Regions from separate parts of the Acidovorax sp. GW821-FHT11A03 genome, predicted to be linked through region 3. Evidence: predicted binding sites of a transcription regulator. Region 3 holds the regulator's gene; each other region holds the start of a gene.

Region 1 (2,263 bases), on a different contig from region 3:
GCCCCCCGCCACCAGCACCTTGCCGCTGGGCAGCAACGTGGCGGTGTGGCCTTGGCGCGCCGCAGCCATGGCGCCCGTGGCCGCCCAGGCGCCGGTGGCAGGGTCGTACAGTTCGGCGCTGGCGGTGCGCGCGTTGCCTGCCACTTGCCCACCGGCCACCAGCACCTTGCCATTGGGCAGCACGGTGGTGCTGTGGTCGCTGCGCGCGGCAGCCAGGCTGGCACCGCTGGCCCAGCCCACAGCCTGCGCCTGCGCGGCGCCCGCCTGGAGCAGCAGCCAGCCCCCCAGCAGCCAGGCCAGACACAAGGCGGCACGGTGGCGCGCGGACAGCAGGTTTCTTGGCATGTTTTGACCTCCGGCGCTTATCCATTCAGCGCAAGCAGCTATTGTTTTGATAGTTCTTCAGCCATGCGCCTGCGCACAGGCGAGTGGTGCGCGCGATGCTGCCATCGCGCCGGGCCGTTGTCTGTCCTCAGAACTGATGACATCACACAGCTCGCCACAATATGGGCGCGGCGCCCCGTCATGTGCACGATCGCAGTCGTCACGAACCCGGGGGGGCAGTCAACGAGGTGGAAGCCACGGGAAGGCAACCAAGGAAAAGACAGAGGACAACCTTCGGTTCACGACGGCGCATGGTTCCTCTGGGTCGACACGCGCCGGTCACACACCAAACCGGTCACTCGCACCGGTATCCCCGTCGGCAACGATCGAACGCCCGGTCTCGGCGGAGCAGTGGCCGTCGGTGCGGCTGCCCGTCGATTGACCGCTCAATACGAAGCCGTCGCTCAGGTTGTCGACGCGAATGACTTGGTACAGCCTGTAGCTGACCTTGAAATACGACCGCAGTGGTCAATGGCAAAGTGCGTTATTGCTCACTTCCAGTTCAAGCCTCTGTGGCTGGTGCTCAGCTAAATGGCGTTCATGCGAGGTGCTCCTCAGGTTCACGGTCGCGGGTGCCGAAATCTAAAGTTGAATGGCGGAACAACGAAAGTAGAGTGGCGTTCCGCAACATCCGCAGTAACAGACAGCCGAAATGTGCGCGGCGTCTTGAAACCGCCACAAATGCCCGTATCATTAGCACTCACCACAGACGAGTGCTAACACCGCACCGCCTGCCGGAAATTTCGCAGCGCCTGGTCCCCCGGGTGCTGGTAAGTCAGCTTTTTTTCACTGAAAACAGGAGCAATGCAATGAACCTTCGCCCTCTGCACGATCGCGTGATCGTCAAGCGTATCGAAAGCGAAACCACGACCGCCTCCGGCATCGTGATCCCTGACAACGCCGCTGAAAAGCCCGATCAAGGTGAAGTGCTGGCCGTTGGCCCCGGCAAGAAGAACGACAAGGGCGAACTGATCGCCCTGAACGTGAAGGTCGGCGACCGCGTTCTGTTCGGCAAGTACTCGGGCCAGACCGTCAAGGTCAAGGGCGACGAACTGCTGGTCATGAAGGAAGACGACCTGTTCGCAGTCGTCGAGAAGTAATCCTTTCTCCTTCGGTTTACTCACTTTTTCATAGCTGCTAGCGCTTTACCAATAAGCGCTAGAAGCATTTTTGATTCAAATCTTGTAGGAGCCAAACATGGCAGCAAAAGACGTAGTTTTCGGCGGCGAAGCCCGCGCACGCATGGTTGAAGGCGTGAACATCCTGGCCAATGCGGTCAAGGTGACCCTGGGCCCCAAGGGCCGCAATGTGGTGCTGGAGCGCTCGTTCGGCGCCCCTACCGTGACCAAGGACGGTGTGTCCGTGGCCAAGGAAATCGAACTCAAGGACAAGCTGCAGAACATGGGCGCCCAGCTCGTGAAGGAAGTGGCCTCCAAGACCAGCGACAACGCTGGTGACGGCACCACCACCGCCACCGTGCTGGCACAAGCCATCGTGCGCGAAGGCTTCAAGTACGTGGCCGCCGGCATCAACCCGATGGACCTCAAGCGCGGTATCGACAAGGCCGTGACGGCCCTGGTCGCCGAGCTGAAGAAGGCTTCCAAGCCCACGACCACCTCCAAGGAAATCGCCCAGGTGGGCTCGATCTCCGCCAACTCCGACGAAACCATCGGCAAGCTGATCGCTGACGCCATGGACAAGGTCGGCAAGGAAGGCGTGATCACCGTGGAAGACGGCAAGTCCCTCGACTCCGAACTGGACGTCGTGGAAGGCATGCAATTCGACCGCGGCTACCTGTCGCCCTACTTCATCAACAACCCAGAAAAGCAATCCGCGATTCTGGACAACCCCTTCGTGCTGCTGTTCGACAAGAAGATCA
Region 2 (2,263 bases), on a different contig from region 3:
GAGCTGGGCGTGGGCGCGGTGCAGCTCAGCGCCCAGGCAACGCCCTTTGCCCTGCGCAGCGCCGACAACGGCAGCCTGGGCGCCGTGCGCTCCACCAGCGTCTACCTGCGAGACGACGGCAGCGCGGGCACGGTGCAGCAGATCGACCTGAGCGTGTAGCCAGCCCAGCCACAGGGGCCAGGCAGGAACCTGCACCTGCCGCCCAGGAGGCTGGAAAAACGGCGGATGCCCCCGCAGTCAGGCCAGCACCGTGGCATGGGCCACCTGCGCATCCACCCAGCCGGCATATTCTGTAGACCCCTGCAGCGCCTGGACCACCAGTTGCGGCAGCGCATAAGGATGTTGCGCCCGCAAAAGCGCCAACAGCGGGTGCAGCGCGCGCGCCACGGTCTTGCAGACCAGCCGGAGCTCACGGTCCTCCTGCGAGGCGCCCTGCCAGCGGAAGTAGGCCGTGATCGGCTCCACCTGCACACAGGCCGCCAGCCGCGCCTGCAAGACCAGCTGCGCCAGCCGCCGCGCTTCCGCTTCGGTGGCCACCGTGGTGGTGACAACGAGAATGTCGCAAAGGGCGGTCGGCTCGGTCATGCGCGTCTCCCGAAGTTGGGCGCTGCAGTCTGCCATAGCGTCCTACCGAGCGCCAGCCGCAGGAAAACCCCCTGGGCCCTCCACGGACAGCTCCACAGGCGGCCCCACCTCCCACTGCACGCCCATGGGCCGAGAACCCGGACCGCACGGCGCAGGAACCATGTGCCCGAAACACACTCTCACCACGAGCAATGCATGCCTTGCGGCCTCGGAAATTACAGAAATTTCTTTTGAAATCAATGTACTTGGTGCATCTCTCTACCTGCGGCAGGCCCGGCAGCGAGAGGGAAACCCACCGCGCGCGCAGAGGCCGTCGCCCCGAACAACCGGAGGGGAACTCCGGGTTTAGCACTCACTCATAGAGAGTGCTAACATCATGGCTTAGAGGAAAGGATTCCCGGAATGAACATTCAATCTGGAACCGCGACGACGACTTTGGCGCCCGCCAACCCCTGGGCGCTGGTGCCCCCGCTGGGCAATCTGGATGCCTACATTTCCGCTGTCAACCGCCTGCCGCTGCTCACCCACGAAGAAGAGCAGACGTACGCACGCCAGCTCAAGGACCACAACGACCTGGACGCCGCCGGACGGCTGGTGATGTCGCACCTGCGCCTCGTGGTGTCGATTGCGCGCCAGTACCTGGGCTACGGCCTGCCGCATGGCGACCTGATCCAGGAAGGCAACGTCGGCCTGATGAAGGCCGTGAAGCGTTTCGACCCCGACCAGGGCGTGCGCCTCGTGAGCTATGCCATGCACTGGATCAAGGCCGAGATCCACGAATACATCCTGAAGAACTGGCGCATGGTCAAGGTCGCGACGACCAAGGCCCAGCGCAAGCTGTTCTTCAACCTGCGCTCGATGAAGCAGGGTTTCAAGGCCGATGCTTCCGCCGCGGATGCCGCGACGCACCGGGACACGCTGTCCGAGCAGGAAATCGACACCGTGGCCGCGCAGCTCAACGTGAAGCGTGAAGAAGTCATCGAGATGGAAACCCGCATGTCCGGTGGCGACGTGCTGCTCGACCCTGCACCTTCGGACGATGGCGAACAGGCGTTTGGCCCCATTGCCTTCCTGGCCGATGCCTCGCATGAGCCCACTGCCATGATCGAGTCGCGCCAGCGCGATGCGCTCGCCACCGACGGCATCGCCACGGCGCTGGACAGCCTGGACGCGCGCAGCCGCCGCATCGTGGAAGAGCGCTGGCTCAAGGTCAACGACGACGGCACGGGCGGCATGACGCTGCATGAACTGGCCGCGGTCTATGGCGTGAGCGCCGAGCGCATCCGCCAGATCGAGGTGGCCGCCATGAAGAAGATGAAGAAGGCGCTGGCCGAGTACGCCTGAATGCCCGCGGGGGCGCGTTAATATCCCGCTTCTGCAGAAGTTGCCTCGAGGGGCCCCAGTTCTGGGGCCCCTTGTCGTTATGGCCCCGAACTTTTTTTGGAGGAGACCCACCCCATGTCACGCCCCGTTTCCCGCCGCGCATCGCTGCTGATCGCCCTGGCCGCCGCATCCCCCTGGGCACTCGCCCAGAACACCGCCAGGCCTTCGGCCCCCGCCGCGGCCGCGCAGGCCTGGCCGAACAAGCCGCTGAAGATCATCGTGGGCTTTCCGGCCGGCACCTCGCCCGACCTCACCGCGCGCGCTTTCTCGGAACCCCTGTCCAAGGCCCTGGGCC
Region 3 (2,263 bases):
GTCACTTCCAGCGTGAAGGCTGGGGTCCACCACTTCAGCAATTTCCAGCCGCTGGGTCAGGAACCGGATGCGCCGGTCGATTTCGCGCAGACGCTTCTTGCCATACAGGTAGTCGCCGTTTTCGGAGCGATCGCCGTTGCTGGCGGCCCAATGCACGATGTCCACGATCTTGGGACGTTCGTTGTCGATCAGGTCAAGCAGCTCATCCCGCAGGCGGGCATAGCCAGCGGGGGTGATGTAGTTCTTGCCACCCGCAGGCAGCGGAGGCAGCGCCAATTCATCTTCGTCGCCACCATCGGTTTCTTTGGTAAAAGCCTTGCTCATAGCCACATCTCCCGATCAGCGCAAAGCGCTCTGGACAAATGAAAAAGCCTGCAATCTTTCGATTGCAGGCTTTAAACATTGGTGCGGCTGGCAGGAATCGAACCCACGACCCCTTGGTTCGTAGCCAAGTACTCTATCCAGCTGAGCTACAGCCGCTAAGCTTTGAATTATAGCATGATTTCTTGGCGACCCTTGAAATCAGATTTTTCTGCTTGTTCCTGCCTTGAAGGCAAACTCAATCAGACACTCAACTCAACGCAAGCCAGGATTGTAATGCACTCCAGAGACTCCAAAGAGAAAAGGACTGCACTGCGACAAGAAAAATGGCTGCAATCGCGATGATCGCCCGTGCGAACGACGGGTGGTAGGGCGTGTTGGACTTGAACCAACGACCAAAGGATTATGAGTCCTCTGCTCTAACCAACTGAGCTAACGCCCCAAGCCATGCTCCAGCGCCATACAACGGGGCAAGCGCCGTATTGTAGGGGCTTTACTTGCGATGGCTGAGTGCGTTGGACACGAGCTTGGACGTGATGTCCACGATCTGGATCATCCGGTCATAGGGCATGCGCGTAGGGCCGATCACACCCAGCGTGCCCACGACCTTGCCGTCCACTTCGTACGGCGAACTGACAATGGACAGCTCTTCAAATGGCACCACATGGCTTTCGCCGCCGATGTAGATGCGCACACCTTCCGCCTGGCTGGAGATATCCAGCAACCGCAGTATCTGGGTCTTTTGCTCGAACAGATCGAAGGCCCGCCGCAGGTTTCCCATGTCGCTGGAAAAATCGCTGACAGCCAGCAGGTTGCGCTCGCCCGAAATAACAACCTCGTCCTGCGCCTCCGACAGAGCCTCGGAACCCACGTTGACGGCCGCCTGCATGAGGGAGGCGATCTCGCCGCGCAGCACATCCACTTCGGACTTCAGGCGCTCGCGCACCTGCTCCATCGCGAGACCCGCATAGTGCGCGTTGAGGAAGTTGGAGGCTTCAATGAGCTGCGATTGCGAGTAGTCCGCCTCGGTGAAGATGACGCGGTTCTGAACGTCCCCCTCGGGAGAAACGATGATGACCAGAAACCGGCGCTCGGAAAGCCGCAGGAATTCGATGTGGCGAAATACCGAAGTGCGCCGTGGCGCCATGACCACCCCGACGAACTGCGAGAGGTTTGACAACAATTGCGCCGCGTTCGCAATCACCTTCTGGGGCTGCTCCGGCGCAAGCTGTGGAGGTGTCAGCGGATCCCTTTGCACCGTCAGCATGGTGTCTACAAAGAGCCGGTAGCCACGTGCCGTGGGAATACGCCCTGCCGAAGTGTGGGGGCTTGCAATCAGCCCCAGTTCCTCCAGATCCGCCATGACATTGCGGATGGTGGCTGGCGAGAGATCGAGCCCCGACGCGCGCGACAAGGTCCTCGATCCAACGGGCTGACCATCGGCGATATAGCGCTCGACCAGCGCTTTGAGCAACAACTTGGCACGGTCATCGAGCATTGAATGATTTTAATGATGTAATTTCGCGATGACGTCCAATTTCCGCCATGTTGCGCTCATCGGCAAGTACCAGGCTTCATCGGCAGGCTCCATGGGCGACAGCTCTCGCCAAGCCTTGGAAGACATCGCCCATTTTCTGGAGCGCCAAGGCTGTGAAGTGATGCTGGAGGCTGAAACCGCCAGCAACACCGGGCTGACACACTACCCAGCCTTGAATGTAGACCAGATAGGCAGCCAGTGCGACCTGGGCCTCGTGGTCGGAGGCGATGGCACCATGCTCGGCATAGGTCGCAGGCTCGCCCGGTTTGGCACCCCCCTGATCGGCATCAACCAGGGACGCCTGGGCTTCATCACGGACATTCCGTTTGACACGTACCAAGCCACCCTGCTGCCCATGCTGCAAGGCGAGTACGAGGAAGACCTGCGGCCGCTCATGCACGCCAC

The links. Region 3 encodes HrcA, which represses chaperone genes, less so after heat shock. Its sites were predicted from a motif close to TTAGCACTCNNNNNNNNNGAGTGCTAA; they were not measured.
Region 1: AC1RVY_RS04530 (co-chaperone GroES) is a predicted target of HrcA. The motif match lies at 1,078-1,104, and genes of this name have one in related genera.
Region 2: rpoH (RNA polymerase sigma factor RpoH) is a predicted target of HrcA. The motif match lies at 931-957, and genes of this name have one in related genera.

What each region holds. Positions count from the first base shown of each region.
Region 1 covers NZ_JBXASG010000002.1:161,636-163,898, forward strand. The annotation lists gene AC1RVY_RS04525 (IPTL-CTERM sorting domain-containing protein) at 1-345, opposite strand, end outside; gene AC1RVY_RS04530 (co-chaperone GroES) at 1,194-1,484, shown strand; gene groL (chaperonin GroEL) at 1,582-2,263, shown strand, end outside.
Region 2 covers NZ_JBXASG010000005.1:458,667-460,929, reverse strand. The annotation lists gene AC1RVY_RS15345 (SPM autocatalytic domain-containing protein) at 1-159, shown strand, start outside; gene cutA (divalent-cation tolerance protein CutA) at 238-585, opposite strand; gene rpoH (RNA polymerase sigma factor RpoH) at 988-1,929, shown strand; gene AC1RVY_RS15330 (Bug family tripartite tricarboxylate transporter substrate binding protein) at 2,044-2,263, shown strand, end outside.
Region 3 covers NZ_JBXASG010000011.1:64,720-66,982, reverse strand. The annotation lists gene greB (transcription elongation factor GreB) at 1-324, opposite strand, end outside; tRNA gene AC1RVY_RS24445 (tRNA-Arg) at 404-480, opposite strand; tRNA gene AC1RVY_RS24440 (tRNA-Ile) at 687-763, opposite strand; gene hrcA (heat-inducible transcriptional repressor HrcA) at 815-1,819, opposite strand; gene AC1RVY_RS24430 (NAD kinase) at 1,848-2,263, shown strand, end outside.